DNA from 2 places in the Ligilactobacillus sp. LYQ60 genome. Region 1 is predicted to be linked to the other one. Evidence: predicted binding sites of a transcription regulator. Region 1 holds the regulator's gene; the other holds the start of a gene.
The links. Region 1 encodes Rex, which represses fermentation and respiration genes when NADH is low (regulators of the CRP and FNR family bind a similar motif). Its sites were predicted from a motif close to TTGTGAANTANTTCACAA; they were not measured.
Positions count from the first base shown of each region.

Region 1 (8,910 bases):
TGTTTAATAATTCAGCTAAGTGCTCAGCTACAGGCCGTAATGTGAGTTCCTTCTTATCTTCTTCGGTCTTTACCCGGCCAAGGTGTGAGAAGAGGATTGCCTTTCCCCCCTGTTCAATGATGTGCTTGATTGTTGGTAAAGCAGCAACCATCCGGTTATCATCACCAATCACACCGTTTTTAATCGGGACATTAAAGTCAACCCGTACAAGAACCTTCTTAGACTTCAGGTCTAAGTCGTCAATCGTTAATTTAGCCATTTTATTCCCTCCAGAAAAATGTATTAAAAAAGCAGGAGGAGTTTTGCCTCCCCCCGCCATCATCTGCCAAGCAGAAAATATTAGCGTTCAGCTAAATATTAAAGCATGCTTGCAAACTTCTCTAAGGTCCGGATCATTTGAGCCGTGAAACCAGATTCGTTGTCGTACCATGAAACGGTCTTAACAACCTGACCTTCATCGCCGCCAACAACCTGCGTCTGTGTTGGGTCAAATACTGAACCAAATGACGTGCCAATAACGTCTGATGAAACGATTTCGTCTTCGTTGCAGCCGAATGAAGCGTTACCTTCCGTCGCCTTCTTAACCGCAGCATTAACTTCGTCAGCCGTAACCTTCTTGTTAAGAACAGAAACTAATTCTGTAACTGAACCCGTGATTGTTGGCACACGAAGTGCATGACCATCGAGCTTGCCGTCCAGTTCAGGAACAACCTTCCCAAGAGCCTTAGCAGCACCAGTTGAGTGAGGAATGATGTTCTGAGCAGCAGCACGGCCGTTCCGGAAGTTAGCCTTGCGGTCCGGACCATCCTGAAGCTTCTGTGTAGCCGTGTAAGCGTGAACTGTCGTCATCGTACCAGCCTTGATGCCGAATGCATCGTTAACAGCCTTAGCCATCGGTGCAAGACAGTTAGTCGTGCATGATGCAGCTGAAATGATGTCGTCATCTGGTGTGATGATGTCGTCGTTAACACCGTAAACAACCGTCTTCATGTCGCCAGCAGGAGCTGAAACAAGAACCTTCTTAGCACCAGCCTTCAGGTGTGAAGAAGCCTTTTCTGGTGATGTGTAGAAACCAGTTGATTCAAGAACAAGTTCAACACCATCGTTCTTTACCCAAGGAATGTTTGTCGCATCTGCTTCGGCGTAAACAGGAATTTCCTTTCCGTTTACAACGATTGCATTGTCCGTAGCTGAGATTTCAGCGTCAAACTTACCATGAGCCGTGTCGTACTTAAGAAGACGAGCAAGCATTGATGGTGAAGTTAAGTCGTTGATAGCAACAACTTCAAGGTCATCTGAAACAGCAGCGATCCGACGGAATGCTAACCGACCGATCCGGCCAAACCCATTAATACCAACTTTAGTAGTCATACTAAAATTTCCTCCTTGTGGAAATAAAATTTATTTTAAAAAGCAGCACAGAAGCACTACCATTTTAAAAACACTTTTAGTCCCGCGTACAAAAATGCTTCCATTTTTGCCGGGCGACTCATCACCAGATAGTTCTCACTATCTTGATCCAAACCGCAGGAAACCCGATCTCAATTACAATGATATTGTAGCAATTCTCCCCCCCGCTTGCAAGCAACTTCACTTATTCACTCTTATCATGATTTAACTCTTCAGGGTTAAAGGAGTTAAGCCCCCATCACAACTGCTATTTAATAGGGCTAATCCCCACATTTTTAAGGGCATACCCGCGCTTTCAAAAAACTCGAAAAAAAGACTTGCAATTTAATTCTAATCACGATACTATAATAAGCGTGCTGCGCCGCTAGTGTAATGGATCGCACGCAAGATTCCGGTTCTTGTAATCGGGGTTCGACTCCCCGGTGGCGCACTTGATATTTAAGTTGAGGTTGAGATGCTGGTCTCAACCTCTTTTGTTATTCTTTATAGAACTACATTTTTAAAGCAGCACACCAAAGAAACTTATTTGACCATTTTTGACCTTTGTATTAGAATTAAACCAACGTGCTGATAAAAGCTACGCAAATTATATAATAGGAGGCGGTTCACATGAACTTAGTACCAACAGTGATTGAACAATCATCTCGCGGCGAACGCGCATATGATATTTACTCTCGGTTGCTCAAGGACCGAATCATCATGCTTTCAGGTGAAATTAATGATGACATGGCAAACGCAATTATTGCCCAACTTCTTTTCCTGGATGCTCAGGATTCCAATAAGGATATTTACCTGTACATTAACTCACCAGGCGGAAGTGTCTCTGCCGGATTAGCCATTTATGACACAATGAACTTTGTTAACGCTGATGTCCAAACAATCGTTATGGGAATGGCGGCATCAATGGCTTCTGTTTTAGCAACAGCGGGCACTAAGGGAAAGCGTTTTGCTCTTCCTCACTCTGAGATTATGATTCACCAACCACTTGGGGGGGCTCAGGGGCAATCAACCGAAATTCAGATTGCAGCCGAGCATATTCTGAAAACCAGAAAACTAATCAATAAAATTCTTGCCAACAGTTCTGGACAAACAATTAAAAAGATTAACCAGGACACTGACCGGGATAATTTCATGACTGCCCAAGAAGCCGTTGACTACGGTCTGATTGACGGAATCATGGAAAATAAAAAAGCGATGAAATAAAAAAACAGCCAGGAGACTGATCATGGAAAAGGATGTTCCATGATGCCCAATGGGAATGGACTGTACGAAGGGTTGTCCGTGTACTGGCCCTGATGGAATTTGTCGCTGCCCTATGAAAACTGACAAAAGCTGCATGTGTGACGGCAAGTGCCAGGTTTAATACGTAAAATAACGCCTCCGATTACGGGAGCGTTATTTTATATAACTAAATTCCGTAGCAAGAGGGATTATGCGAGAATCACAGTCCCCCTTGTTATGTTATCTATAAAGCGTGCGTTCTATTCCGTTTCTACCTTCATAAGAAATAACTTCCGTAGTAAAAACATTCGTCACCCTAATAATTGCCCACACTCTTCTAGGGATTAACCAGGAACAGTTAACTTTCACGGTTTGCTGCTAACAGTAACTACTCCTTTTATTTAATTTCATAAAGTAACCTAATATAAATAAAAAGGGATGGATCCAACTTTGAATCCATCCCTTCATTAACTTTAACATTAGTATTGGTGAAATCACGCTCACGCAGATTACATCATTCCGCCCATTCCACCAGCAGCTGGGTTAGCAGCGCCTGCAGCAGCGTTATCTTCCTTTTCAGGCTTGTCAGCAACAACCGCTTCCGTCGTGAGTAACAGCGCTGAAACACTAGCTGCGTTCTGCAATGCTGAACGGGTTACCTTTGTCGGGTCAACAACCCCGGCAGCAACCATATCAACCCATTCGCCGGTTGCAGCGTTAAACCCAACACCTGGCTTTTGCTCCTTCAACTTCTCAACGATAACAGAGCCTTCTAAACCAGCGTTTTCAGCAATCTGCCGTACCGGTTCTTCAAGGGCGCGCTTAACGATGTTAACCCCTGTCTGAACGTCGCCGTTTTCCTTGATGGCAGCCACCTTGTCAATCACGTTAACAAGTGCCGTTCCACCTCCAGGAACAAAACCTTCTTCAACGGCAGCCCGCGTGGCGTTTAAAGCATCCTCAATCCGGTACTTCCGTTCCTTCAGTTCAGTCTCGGTTGCAGCGCCAACCTTAATTACAGCAACCCCACCAGCTAACTTAGCTAGCCGTTCTTGGAGCTTCTCCTTATCAAAATCAGATGATGCTTTCCCAATCTGCTTCCGAATTTGGTCAACCCGTTCGTCGATGGCATCCTTAGCACCAGCGCCCTCAACGATCGTCGTGTTTTCCTTCGTAACGGTTACCTTACCAGCTGAACCTAACTGATCAAGCGTAACGTCCTTCAATTGAAGCCCAAGGTCATCCGTAATAACCGTTGCTCCCGTCAGAATAGCGATATCTTCTAACATTGCCTTCCGCCGATCACCAAAGCCAGGTGCTTTAACAGCAACGGCCTTAAACGTCCCCCGAATGTTATTCAAAACAAGTGTCGGAAGTGCTTCACCGTCAACATCATCAGCAATGATTAATAACGACCGTCCCTGCTGAACAATCTGCTGCAACAGATCCATAATCTCCTGGATGTTTGAAATCTTCTTGTCCGTAATTAAAATGTACGGGTTGTCCAGATCTGCTTCCATCTTGTCGTTATCCGTTACCATGTACTGTGATAGGTAACCACGATCAAACTGCATTCCTTCAACAACGTCGAGGGTGGTGTCAATCCCCTTTGACTCTTCGATGGTAATAACCCCGTCCTTACCAACCTTTTCCATGGCGTTCGAGATTAATTCCCCAACCTTTTCGTTAGCGGCCGAAATTGAAGCAACCTGCGCAATATCACTCTTTGATTCAACCTTGTGAGACTGTTCATGTAGCGCCTTAACAGCAACATCCGTTGCTTCTTCGATTCCCTTCCGAATTCCGACAGGGTTAGCACCAGCCGTAACGTTCTTCATCCCAGCGTTTACAATTGCCTGTGTCAAAACCGTTGCAGTTGTCGTTCCGTCACCGGCAATGTCGTTGGTCTTTGAAGCAACTTCAGCCACAAGTTTAGCACCCATATTTTCGAAGTGGTCTTCCAATTCAATCGCCTTAGCAATTGTTACCCCGTCGTTCGTGATTGTTGGAGAACCATAGGACTGTTCTAGCACAACGTTCCGCCCCTTTGGCCCGATCGTTGACTTAACCGTGTCAGCTAGTTTGTCAACCCCAGCTAACATCTTCTTACGTGCATCTTCTGCAAACTTAACTTCCTTAGCCATTGTCATATCACCTCATGTGTTAGATTTTAAGTTCATCATCACCGCTGACAATTAGTCAACGATGGCCATTAAGTCCTTTTCGTGGACAACTAAGTATGATTCACCATCATGCTTAACTTCGGTTCCAGCGTACTTGTCAAAGAGAACCGTATCACCCTCCTTAACTTTCGGTGCAACCGTCGTGCCGTTTTCAAGGGTCACCCCTTCACCAACAGCAACCACCTTCGCGGTCTGCGGCTTTTCCTTGGCATTGCTTGCCAAAACGATGCCCCCAACCGTTTGCTCTTTTTCTTCTTCTACTTTTAAGATTACGCGATCTCCTAATGGCTTAAGCACAAGCTATCCCTCCAAATGATTTATTTAGCACTCATCATTGGTAAGTGCTAACCTACAATTCATATACTACACACTTTTACCATGAAGTGCAAGCTTTTTTTATCACTCTTCACGAGAGAGTGCTAATTAGCTTTTAAACGTAAAGCAGGGGCTACGTTTCCATAACCCCTGCTAATTAAAGAAGACTAATTATTTGCTTTAGTCAGATTAGCGAGAACTCCAAGCGTCCGGATCATTTGGCAAACAAACCCGTATTCGTTGTCGTACCACGATACCGTCTTAACCAATTGTAAATCGTTAACCGTGGTCACTTCTGTTTGGGTTGGATCAAAAATACCGCCAAACGTCGTACCAATCACATCTGAAGATACAATCTCATCATCGTTAAAACCAAATGATGGGTTGTCAACGGTATGTTTTCTTAATGTCTCATTAATTTCATCAGCCGTCACTTTTTTATTTAGAACCGTAACCAACTCAGTAATTGACCCGTCAACTACTGGCACCCGCTGCGCGTGTCCTTTCAATCGTCCAGCCAATTCTGGAATGACCCGTCCAATTGCCTTCGCCGCCCCCGTTGAATGCGGCACGGTATTCTCTGCTGCAGCCCGCGCTGACCGCGGATTATTATTGGGCCCATCCTGTAATTTTTGGGATGCCGTGTAAGCATGCACGGTTGTCATTGTTCCCAACTTGATTCCAAAGTCCTGATTCAAGAAGTACGCCAACGGCGCCAAACTATTAGTAGTGCATGATCCAGCTGAAATAATTGTATCTGATTCATTCAAAATATTATGATTAACGTTGTATACAACTGTCTTAACATCTCCCGCTGGAGCAGAGATCAATACTTTTTTTGCCCCAGCTTTTAAATGGGCCTGCACTTTAGTTGCGGAGGTATAAAATCCAGAACATTCTAAAACAATTTCAACACCATCCTGGTTAACCCACGGAATTTTAGCTGCATCAGGGTAAGCATAGACACTCACCCGCTTACCATTAACGTACAGTGCCTTTTAATATCACAACCAGCTATCAGTAAAAAAATTACGCACCTTGTACTAAACCGGACTTCTCAGGGGGTTTCCTTAACAAATGACGGTAAAGAGTTCTATTCTAAAGCTCGTAAAATAGTTGCGGATATCCAAAAGCTCTTTTATTTTTCATCCGATAAATCCACCCCACCACTTAACAGTACTAAGGTAGGAACACTTAATAGTATCGCTACCGCTTTTGATTCCCACCAGTTACTTAAGATTATTTCAGAAACACATAAATATGTATCAACAAATAAAATATATGAATTAATTACCCCATTTAACCAGGAGCAACTTGATGTCATTTTTATGGATGAAGCGTTCAGTGACCAACTTCACGGACAAATTTTTAGTAATACTTTATACGAAGAACCCTATTATGTTGTTGGGCAAACTGCTGTTCTTCAATCAATTTCCGCTTCAATGGTTACCCCCAAAGATCTTCAACAACTTCAATTACTAATGTATCCACAGTACTGTCCTATTCATTCAAGAATAGTTCAAATTTTTAGAAAATTGGGACTTTCACTACCAGAAATTCACGAAGTCGATTACAGTGAAGCGTTAATAAAGTTAATTATGACTTCACAATTTGTGACAATTTTGCCCGAATCACTAATGCATAAAAACGTTAGTACAATTAAAAATCTTGATGCTAAAAAACTCAGTATTGACTTTATCCGAAAAGTTGCAGTATTTTCACATAATCCCCGCCTTACATTCCAATTTAAATCAATGCTTCAAAAAATATAAAAAAACGTGTTCCAAATAATTGGTTCTTAACCACCTGCTTGGAACACGTTTTTAATGTTCTTCCTTACAATTATTATTCTTCATCCTTCTTCGGCCCAAAATGATCCAGGAAGTAGATTAGTGTCTGCAATTCGTTCGTCAAATCCACGTTCTGAATTCGAACCGTTTCCGGCGCCGCAATTCGCATCGGGGTAAAGTTCAAAATTCCCTTCACCCCCGCTGCAATCATCTGGTCAGCAACGTTTTGAGCAACGGATGCCGGCACCGTGAGGATCGCCACCTCAATTTGCTGAATAGTCAACTGCTCTTGCATATCCGCCATCGGATAAACCGGCACCCCATTTTGGATTGTTCCGGTAATATCATCGTTGATATCAAATGCTGCACTGATCCGCACGTTGTTACTCTGATGGAAATTAAAATTAAGGAGCGCGTGCCCCAAGTTTCCAACCCCAATTAACGCCACGTTTGTTAACTTATCTTGACTTAGGGTCTTCTTAAAAAATGCTAGTAAACTATCAACATGGTACCCGTACCCGCGTTTCCCAAGAGCGCCAAAGTACGAGAAATCCCGCCGAATTGTTGCTGAATCAATCTTAACCGCCTCGGCAAGTTCCGTTGAAGAAACCCGTTCTTTCCCCGCATCCTTAAGAAAATTAAGATAACGGTAGTAAATGGGTAACCGCCGCGCAGTTGCCTGTGGAATTTTTGCCATTCCATGAAACTCCCTTCAATTAGTCTTCACAAGCAACTATAACATAAACGTTGATATTAATACGAATTAACCTGATAATTTCACAATCTCTTTATACGTCTTTCGAAAAACGTATGCTAAAATGAATAGGATTATTACTCTGAACGAAAGGATGCATACCATGATACTGCTCCAAGCACAAAAAGTTGCCCGCCACTTTGGGGCTGATACCCTTTTCCACAACGTTAACCTGGATATTCAAGACGGCGACCGGATTGCATTAGTCGGCCGAAATGGTGCGGGCAAATCCACCCTAATCAAGATGCTAACGGGGGAAGCTGAACCAGATGAAGGGCAAATTATTCGGCGTAAGGACCTCACCATCGGTTATCTTGCCCAAAACGCTGGCTTATCGTCGGGGCGCACCTTATATGATGAAATGTTAAGCGTGTTTGCTCCCCTTCAAAAAATGGAGGCGGAAATTCACCAGTTAGAGGAACAAATAGCTAATCCCCCAACGGATCCGACCGCCCCCCAATACCAACAACTCCTCAACCACTACGATCAGCTACAACACGATTTTAAGGAACAAAATGGCTACGGTTACGAAACAGAGATTAAGTCCGTTCTCACCGGATTTAAATTTTTCTCCGAGGATTATGACCGCCCGGTCGACACCCTCTCTGGGGGGCAAAAGACGCGATTAGCTTTGGCAAAGCTTTTGCTCGAAAAACGAGATCTGCTGATTCTTGACGAACCAACCAATCACCTCGACATTGCCACGCTTACCTGGTTGGAAAACTACATTCAATCGTACCAGGGGGCTTTGCTAATTGTTTCCCACGACCGGTATTTCCTTGACCGGATTGTAAATCAGGTTTACGAAATTGAAAATGGCACCAGCACCCACTACACCGGGAACTACTCCCAGTACGTTAAAGAACGCGCCAACCGGCAGAAAGCTGCGTGGAAGGCCTACGAAAAACAACAGGCAAAAATCCATGAAATGGAGGAGTTTGTCAATAAAAACATCGTCCGGGCCTCAACCACCAAACGAGCCCAAAGCCGCCGGAAACAATTAGAAAAAATGGAACGCCTGGATAAACCCGCTAGCAGTGAACGAACCATGCGGTTTACGTTTACCCCAGAAAAGGAAAGTGGCAATATCGTTCTAACGGTAAAGGACGCCGCAATTGGCTATAATGGGCATCAATTAGCCGCCCCCATTGACTTTGAATTAAAAAAACATCAGGTCCTAACCATCGTCGGACCGAACGGAACGGGAAAATCCACCCTACTTAAAAGTATCTTGGGC
Region 1 covers NZ_JBJFZV010000006.1:19,771-28,680, forward strand. The annotation lists gene ACI3EZ_RS06090 (phosphoglycerate kinase) at 1-259, opposite strand, end outside; gene gap (type I glyceraldehyde-3-phosphate dehydrogenase) at 358-1,371, opposite strand; tRNA gene ACI3EZ_RS06100 (tRNA-Arg) at 1,769-1,840, shown strand; gene clpP (ATP-dependent Clp endopeptidase proteolytic subunit ClpP) at 2,020-2,613, shown strand; gene groL (chaperonin GroEL) at 3,141-4,775, opposite strand; gene groES (co-chaperone GroES) at 4,827-5,111, opposite strand; partial or broken gene ACI3EZ_RS06120 (type I glyceraldehyde-3-phosphate dehydrogenase) at 5,297-6,100, opposite strand; gene ACI3EZ_RS06125 (LysR substrate-binding domain-containing protein) at 6,419-6,901, shown strand; gene ACI3EZ_RS06130 (redox-sensing transcriptional repressor Rex) at 6,975-7,616, opposite strand; gene ACI3EZ_RS06135 (ATP-binding cassette domain-containing protein) at 7,777-8,910, shown strand, end outside.

Region 2 (8,910 bases), on a different contig from region 1:
TTTTCGTGGGTGATTTCTTTAAGTGCGAGAAACATGATGGTCCTCCTTTAGGTGATTAATTGCGGTAGCATAGCGATGAAGTAAGTCCTGCTGGTTAGCGGGCGTAACCAGAACGGCCCGAACCGTTTCGTGGGCAAGGACGGTAGCCGCCCATTCAACCGGGGCGAGGTTGGTTAAAGCGGGATGGGCATTGATGACCCCTTCGTTGACCGTGAAGTACAGGCGTAAAAACGCGGCATAGGGGGAGGCGAGAATAGCCGTTACGAACTGGGCAAGCTCGCTTGGACTGGTTATTGCGTGTTTAATGGGGGCATGAACGGTGGTCATAGCCGCCTGAAACACGGTGTGGTAGGCGTCTTTAAGGTCGGTAAAATACTTATAAAATGCACCCCGCGAAATTTGGGCATCCTTGATAATTCGGGCGACCTGTGCCTCAGCAAGGCTATAACGAGAAAATTCGGTGCGCGCCGCTTCGAGAATCCGTTCTTGTTTGGCAGCGGGCAAATGGGCAAACGTTGGTGTTGCCATAAAAACACTCCTTTCAGTGACACGGTGTCACCGGATGATGCTTGTAGCTTATCACATAAAGTGACACCGTGTCAACATTAATGCGTTGGCGAAGGAATGATGAACCAGGCAGTGATTAGCTTGCGTTTGGCTTAGGATTAATGGTTGGCGGGGTTCATCAGCAAAAAGAAACCGGACTATCTTGAAGGCGGACCGTTGCTTTTATGAAATTACAGCGGTTTAATGATGGTAAACAGATAACTGTTTAGTTTATTAGTGAGGTGAGGGCGATGTTATACGGAAAAGAAGACCGGGAAACCGGCGACCTTGAGCCGATTTTTGGCTCAATTGGTGAGGGGCATGATCTCCCTAAGTATCGGTTAGCAAGAAAACCAATTGAGCCGCGGGTGGCTTACCAGTTGGTTCATGATGAGTTACTAGACGAGGGAAACGCCCGGTTAAACTTAGCAACGTTTTGCCAAACATACATGGAACCAGAAGCAGTTAAGTTAATGACTGAAACGCTTGAAAAGAATGCCATTGATAAGTCTGAGTATCCTCGTACCACGGAGATTGAAAACCGCTGTGTTAATATGATTGCTGCTTTGTGGCATGCTGATGAGGAGCACGAAAGGTTCATGGGGACCTCCACGGTAGGCTCATCAGAAGCCTGCATGTTGGGGGGCATGGCGTTGAAGTTCGCGTGGCGTAAGCGGGCTGAAGAAAAGGGTCTCGATTTAACCGCGAAAAAGCCCAACCTGGTTATTTCAGCCGGGTATCAAGTATGCTGGGAGAAATTTTGCAAGTATTGGGATGTGGAACTCCGCGCGGTTCCGCTTGATGAAGGGCACTTGCGATTGGATATTGATCACGTAATGGATTATGTTGATGAGTACACAATTGGGATTGTAGGAATTATGGGAATTACCTATACCGGCCAGTATGATGATATTAAACGGTTAGATGAAAAGGTGGCGGAGTATAATAAGCATTCCGAATACCCAGTCTACATTCACGTAGATGGAGCGTCGGGGGGATTGTTTGCGCCGTTTACAGAACCAGAATTAGAATGGGATTTTCGGTTAAAGAACGTTGTGTCAATTAACGCTTCAGGTCATAAGTACGGTTTAGTTTATCCGGGAGTTGGCTGGGTTGTTTGGCGCGACCAACGCTTCTTGCCAAGGGATTTGATCTTTAACGTGAGTTATTTGGGCGGTGAGTTGCCAACGATGGCAATTAACTTCTCTCATAGCGCTGCTCAAATTATTGGCCAGTATTACAACTTTATCCGGTTTGGTTTTGAAGGGTACCGTGATATCCACCGGCGAACGAATAACGTGGCGACATACTTGGCCCGTGCACTGAAGAAGACCGGTTTCTTTGAAATATTAAATGATGGTAGTCACCTCCCAATTGTGTGTTATAAGGAAAATCCGGCGAAGCAGCATGAGTGGACGCTGTATGATTTGGCGGATCGGCTGCTAATGAAGGGGTGGCAAGTCCCGGCTTATCCGCTCCCAGAAGACCTACAACAAACCGTTATCCAACGGCTAGTTGTGCGGGCGGACTTTGGGATGAATATGGCACACGCTTTTGTGCAGGACCTTCATGCTGCTTTGAATGAACTGGAACATAGCCACCTGGTCTTTCATGAAAAGGAAACGCCTAAGACGTATGGATTTACCCATTAATCAACAAGCGGTAATTAACCCTGGTTTATTGCGAAAAACGGGGGAATTGCCGCTTTTGCTGTTATGTTGGAACGGAAGGATTTTAAGGTTAGCCGTTAATGGACTTGGCAGAAAATGGTAGGATAATGGTACTAATTACTGGAGGAGGAAAACGATGAGCCAGGTTGAAATTAGCAATGCAGAATGGGAGGTTATGCGTCTGTTATGGTCGTTAGGCGAAGCTTCCAGTAAGCAGTTAGCGGATTTATTAGTCAGAAAGCAGGGGTGGAAGGCGGCAACCGTTAAAACCTTGTTAGGCCGACTGGTGAATAAGGAATACGTTGTGGCAAGGAAAAGTGGTCGGCGGTACCTGTACCGGGCAGTGGTAGGAGAGCAGGCAACAATTGATGCTCAGTTGAAGATGAGCTTCGATAAGATTTGCCAACGGCATGCTGGCCGGGCACTAATCCATGTAATTCAGAACATCCCCCTAACGACGGCGGACATTGAGCGCCTCATCGGGTTGTTAACCAAGCGGCGAAAGACCGCTCCGGATACATTATCGTGTAATTGCCTCTTCCCGCCGCAGGAGTGTCAGCAGGAGAAACCAAAAGCGATAAAATAGTTTTGTAGATAGAACTAAAATGTAATATACTAAGAAATAATTAAGAGGTTATTGGAGGTTATTGATAATGGCAACGTTTGAAAAGCTAATGTTGGATTTAAGTCAGCAGCTCCATCTGCATCAGGTGATTAGCGGCAACGACGACAGTGAAATGGAGCGTTTGGGAGCATTTGATATTTGTTACCTGGAAGCGATTAATCAACTGGGAAAGCCAACGATTGGAACGGTTTCTCACCTGTTGGATCAGTCAACACCCAACACTAACTACCATGTTAAAAAGTTGGTTAGTTTAGGGTTAATTGACCGGGTGATGGATAAAAAAGACCGGCGAGTTGCGCACCTGTTTGTCACGGATAAGTACCGTTCAATGATGCGGGCTGGTGGTGATGACTTCTGGAAGAGGTTACAAGAAGACCTGGGGGGAAAGGTTTCCGCTGATGACATCGCAACCTTCCAGCGGGTATTAAAGGAGACGGTGACGTTGTTACGGCGATCCGGGCTTGATAAAAGAATTGAGGAAAATAAGAAGCGGAAAGATTAATTTGTGCTTCTAGCTAAGCGGTGGTCCGAATAATTGAGGGTCACCGTTTTTTTAGAGAATGAATTCAAAAAAATAAATGTATAGTTTCACAAATTCAGGAAAGGAGCACGGTGATTTAAGCTTAAACACGGCGATAAATATCAATTAGAACACCTATATTAAGCCAATGTAAGGGTTGACATAAAACCGGTCATTCTGTATTATTTTTGATGTAGGATAGGTAACAATTAACTCACTTTAAGGAGGAAGTACAATGACTGAATACCGCATTGAAGAGGACACACTAGGTCCAGTTAAAATTCCCGCCGAGGCATTGTGGGGGCCACAGACCGAGCGGAGTCGGAACAATTTCCCAACGGGCGAGTTGATGCCGATTGTGATTATTCGGGCAATGTTAAACATCAAGAAGGCCGCTGCTGAATCCAACCTGGAATTAAAGAATATTGACCAGGCAAAGGGTGAACTCATTATTCAAGCGGTCGACAGTCTGCTTGCCCTTAGTGATGATGAACTGCGGGCGGATTTTCCGTTGCACGTTTACCAGACGGGTTCGGGAACACAAACAAATATGAATGTTAACGAAGTTGTGGCTAACAAGGCGATGCAACTGGATCCGTCCATCGAGATTCTGCCCAACGATGACGTTAACCGGGGGCAAAGTTCAAACGATACCTTCCCGACGGCAATGAACGTGGCAGCAGTTGAGGCGGTTGCTCAGCTTGAGAAGGCCGCTCAGCACCTAATTGACGAGTTAGCCAAAAAGCAAAAGCAGTACTGGAAGACCGTTAAGATTGGGCGGACCCACCTGCAGGATGCCACGCCGTTGACGTTTGGTCAGGAAGTAAGCGGTTGGGTTAGCATGGTTCAGCATGACCTGGACTATTTAAAGGAATTGGATGATACCTTACTTGAATTGGCGATTGGGGGAACCGCCGTTGGAACGGGCTTAAATGCTGTGCCGGGTTTTGCCGACATGATTGCTGCTAAGTTTAAGGAGTACTACGGCTTTGACTTTACTGCTAAGAGCAATAAGTTCTACGGGTTAGCGGCTCACTCTGGAATTAACGTGGTCCACGGGGCCATTAAATCGCTGGCAGCCGATCTGATGAAGATTGCTAACGACGTGCGGTTCTTAGCTTCTGGTCCGCGGGCGGCGTACAACGAATTAAATATTCCGGCTAACGAACCAGGATCTTCCATTATGCCGGGGAAGGTGAACCCAACGCAGGCGGAAGCCATTACCATGGCGGCTACCCGCGTAATGGGGAACGACGTGACGATTGACGTGGCTTGCTCCCAGGGGAACTTTGAGATGAACGTTTACAAGCCAGTGATGATTGCGGCTTTCTTGGAATCCGCGGACCTGTTACGGGGCACGATGATGGGCTTTGCCGACAAGATGATTGCCGGAATGACGGTTAACGAGGAGCGGATGAAAGAGCTCGTTGATAACTCCCTGATGACCGTTACGGCCTTGTCGCCGCATATCGGCTATCACGACAGTGCAAAGATTGCGCAGCAGGCCGATAAGGAAGGAACAACCCTGCGGGAAGCAGCGCTGAAGTCCGGAAAGCTAACGGCTGAACAGTTTGACGAGTGGGTTGACCCATTGAAAATGACAAACATTGATCAGGATGACTAACGGAGGTAAGTGAAATGGCGAAGTTTTGGTACCAACCATGGGGCGCAAACATGCTGAAGAATCAGTATGACGTGGTAATTGTCGGGTCTGGAGCGACCGGGCTGGTGGCCGCAATTCAGGCTAAGGAACTTGGCTTGAAACCGGCAGTTTTTGAGAAGATGGAGAAGCTGGGGGGGAATTCCAACCGAGCATCTTCAGGGATGAATGCGGCGGAAACAAACGTGCAACTGCGGCATGGAATTGTCGACAGCATTGATGACTTTTACACCGAGACGTACCAGGGCGGTGGGAAGCTTAATGATCAGGATTTGTTGCGCTACTTCACGTCCCATGCTGCCCTTGCGGTTGATTGGCTCTTTGACCATGGGATTAAGCTTGAGGACGTGACGATTACCGGGGGGATGAGCCGGAAACGGGCCCACCGGCCTGCCAGCACGGCGCCAATTGGAGCGTTTCTTATCAAGCACCTGCTACAGGTGGTTCAAGAAGATAACGTTCCGGTCTTTAATAACACAAAAGTCACGCAGCTGTTACACGATGATGCTAATCGGGTCACCGGCGTAAAGCTGACCGATGAAAACGGGCAGGAACGAACCGTGAAGGCACCGGCGGTTCTTCTTGCTACTGGTGGGTTTGGGGCCGCTAAGGATCTCATCAAGAAGTACCGGCCGGATCTGGTAAACTACAAAACAACCAACCAAGAAGGGGCCACTGGTGATGGCTTGAAATTGGCGGAAGAGGTTGACGGCCAGCTCGTTGACATGAACTTTATTCAGATTCACCCAACCGTCCAGCAGGATAACCCACATGTATATCTGATTGGAGAAGCTGTGCGGGGGGAAGGCGCCATTCTGGTTAACGGCCAGGGGGAGCGGTTTATTAATGAATTGGATACGCGGAAGGTGGTTTCTGCGGCAATTACGGCCCTGCCAGAAAAGAGTGCTTACCTGATTTTTAATCAAGATGTTCGTGACCACGCTAAGGCCATCGATTTTTATGACAGCGTTGGGTTAGTCGAGCATGGCGAAACGCTTGACGCCCTTGCCAAGAAGATTGGTGTTCCTGCGGACAAATTAACGGCCACGATTGACCGGTGGAACACGATGGTTGCTGATCAAAACGACGCAGACTTTGGGCGGACGACTGGTTTGAACCACCAGTTTACGGATGGACCGTTCTTCGCCATCCACATTGCGCCGGCCATTCATTACTCGATGGGGGGCTTGCACATCGACCCGCAAACCCGCGTGTACGACACGAACGGGCGGGTTATTTCAGGATTGTACGCTGCCGGGGAAGTTGCCGGGGGCTTGCACGGAAACAACCGGATCGGGGGAAACTCCATTGCTGATACTGTAATCTTTGGGCAGCAGGCCGGCAAGCAAATTACCCGGTTTGTCCGGGAACACCAGAATAAGTAGGCGCTAACCAGCAAAAAATTAGTAGTCATCAACGGGGATGACCGCACCGGGTTTCAGGGACCCTAGCGGTGATCCCCGTTTTGAGGTATAAATGTAGTACAATAAGGGCCAATGAGGAGGGAAAACTGATGAATACAAAGAAACGGTTGCGCAAAATGGTCGCGCTGACGCTGTTGGTGGCGATCATTGTTGTCCAAAACATTGTGCCGTTTTTAGGGTATATTCCAATTGGCCCCTTAAGTATTACGGTGATCCCCGTTACGGTTGCCGTGGCGGCGGTAATTTTTGGCCCCCGGGCTGGTGCTTTAATTGGGGGGATTTGGGGGGTAATCGACTGGCTCCGAGCGTTTTGCTGGCCGACAAGTCCGCTGGCAGCCTTGGTGATGGTTAATCCGGTTGTTTCCGTGCTCCCCCGGGTTTTGGTTGGCGTGGTTGCGGGAATGGTGTTTAAGCGGTTGGGCCGACAGCACCGGCAACTTGGTGCCGCCGTGGCGGCGGGGAGTGGCGCCCTTACTAATACTGTATTAGTACTGGGCTTCATCTACCTACTGTATCGGGGACATGCGCATGCATTATACGGGGTGGCCGTCCATGCGTTATTGCCGTATTTGTTGACGGTGGTGGCGACTAACGGAATTCCTGAGGTGGTTTTAGCAATGATGGTAGTTCCTCCAATTACGTGGGCGTTGGCTCAGCGGGGATTTGGCGACAGGAGTGATTAAATGCGCCGGTGGTGGCGAAAATTAAAGCGAATAATCCGGCGCCACCGGCGAGGTGTGAGCGTAATTGTGGTAATGTTCTTTATCATTTGTGGCTTAACAGATTGGGGCGTTCACCGCGCGCTACCACCCACTCCAGTGACGCCTGCCGCCCAGCAGCGGCAAACGTTTATTAAACAGGTGGCTCCTATTGCCCAGCGCGCCCAACGAGTTACCGGTGTCCCTGCTAGCATTACCCTGGCTCAGGCGGCGTTGGAGTCGGACTGGGGGCAAAGCGAACTTGCGCGTAAGTACAATAACTTATTCGGGGTCAAGGGAACCGGAACCAACTCGGCAATGATGCTGACCAAGGAATACGTTAACGGGCAGTGGATTACGGTGCGGGCTAGTTTTGTGGTGTATCCCACGTGGCAGGCAGCTGTGATGGCCCACGATGAGTTGCTTGCAGGTAATCAGCGGTATGCGGGAGTACTGCAAGCTTCCAATTACGTTGCGGCGGCCCGTGCCTTACAGAACGGGGGATATGCGAGTGATCCAGACTACGCGGCGAAGTTGATCCGGTTAATTAGGCAGTATCACCTTGACCAGTATGATTAATGATATGAACACTCTTTTGTAGTATGTTTGTGGTAAAATAACGTGAAACAAGCGCGTTTTGCGGATGAAAGGATCGTTGTTGGGATGGCGGATGATGTTTTATTTCCGGGCAGCACGGTCGGGATTATTGGTGATAGCCCGAACGGAATCATGTTAGCCCGGACAGCAAAGAAACTAGGCTTTAAGGTTGTTGTGTACTGCACGCAGGAGGGGAATCCCGCCCTTGCAGAAGCGGACGTTCCAATGGTCGGACGAATGGACGACCACCAACGCCTCCAGGACTTTGCCCAGCGGTGTGATGCGGTGACTTACGAATCAGAAGAAGTTCCGCTGGAAGCCGTTGAGGTAGTTAGCAAGTACACGCAGGTACCTCAGGGAACGGAATTACTGGAGATCGCCCAGGATCGGCTGCTTGAGCGGGCCTTTTACGATCAGTTAAACGTTAACATTGCGCCGTACGCAACGATTATCACGCTGGATGATGTCTACCAGGCGGTTACTTCGATTGGGTATCCGTGTGTGTTAAAACCCGTTCAAAAGCAGCCGGGGGATGACCGGTTTATGATAATTAAGCGGCAGACGGACATCGCAAAGTGTGCGGGCCTGTTGGAACAGGGCGGAACGTTTATCCTGGAAACCTGGGTACCGTTTGTGAAGGAACTCTCCGTTATCGTGACCCGGGACGGGAAAAAGGCTCAGAATTATTTTCCAATTATTGAGAATATTTACCATGACGGGCGGTTACACGAAACACTCGTGCCCGCGCAGATTAGCCATGACGTTGAAAGGGAAATTCAGCGGCTATCGATGCAAATTGTTCAGCAGTTTAAGGCGCGCGGAACGTTTGAAGTTAGTTACTTTATGACGGCGGAAGGAATGCTGTACGTCAAGCGGATTGTGCCGGCTTTATCCATGCCAGGGTATGTCTTTGACGCGGCGATAAACATCAGTATGTTTGCCCAGCACATCCGGGCGATTGCTAATATGCCGCTGGCGCGGACGGAGATTCTCGAACCAACAGCCATGGTAATTGTTGAGCAGGAGGACATGCCAGCATTGCGGACACAGTGGGTGCTAAAAAGCAATTGGCGGTATAACTTCTTTCGTTACCCGCAATCGCTGCAAGCCCACCGGCCTTTAGGTTACCTATTAGCAATGGCACCAACCATCAAGGAGGCCCGGGACCAG
Region 2 covers NZ_JBJFZV010000004.1:95,739-104,648, reverse strand. The annotation lists gene ACI3EZ_RS05150 (ABC transporter permease) at 1-35, opposite strand, end outside; gene ACI3EZ_RS05145 (TetR/AcrR family transcriptional regulator) at 19-528, opposite strand; gene ACI3EZ_RS05140 (glutamate decarboxylase) at 798-2,198, shown strand; gene ACI3EZ_RS05135 (CopY/TcrY family copper transport repressor) at 2,353-2,802, shown strand; gene ACI3EZ_RS05130 (MarR family winged helix-turn-helix transcriptional regulator) at 2,870-3,343, shown strand; gene ACI3EZ_RS05125 (class II fumarate hydratase) at 3,597-4,985, shown strand; gene ACI3EZ_RS05120 (flavocytochrome c) at 5,000-6,406, shown strand; gene ACI3EZ_RS05115 (ECF transporter S component) at 6,535-7,128, shown strand; gene ACI3EZ_RS05110 (glycoside hydrolase family 73 protein) at 7,129-7,722, shown strand; gene ACI3EZ_RS05105 (ATP-grasp domain-containing protein) at 7,807-8,910, shown strand, end outside.
Region 2: the regulator Rex is predicted to act here: its motif matches at 3,396-3,413, upstream of ACI3EZ_RS05125 (class II fumarate hydratase).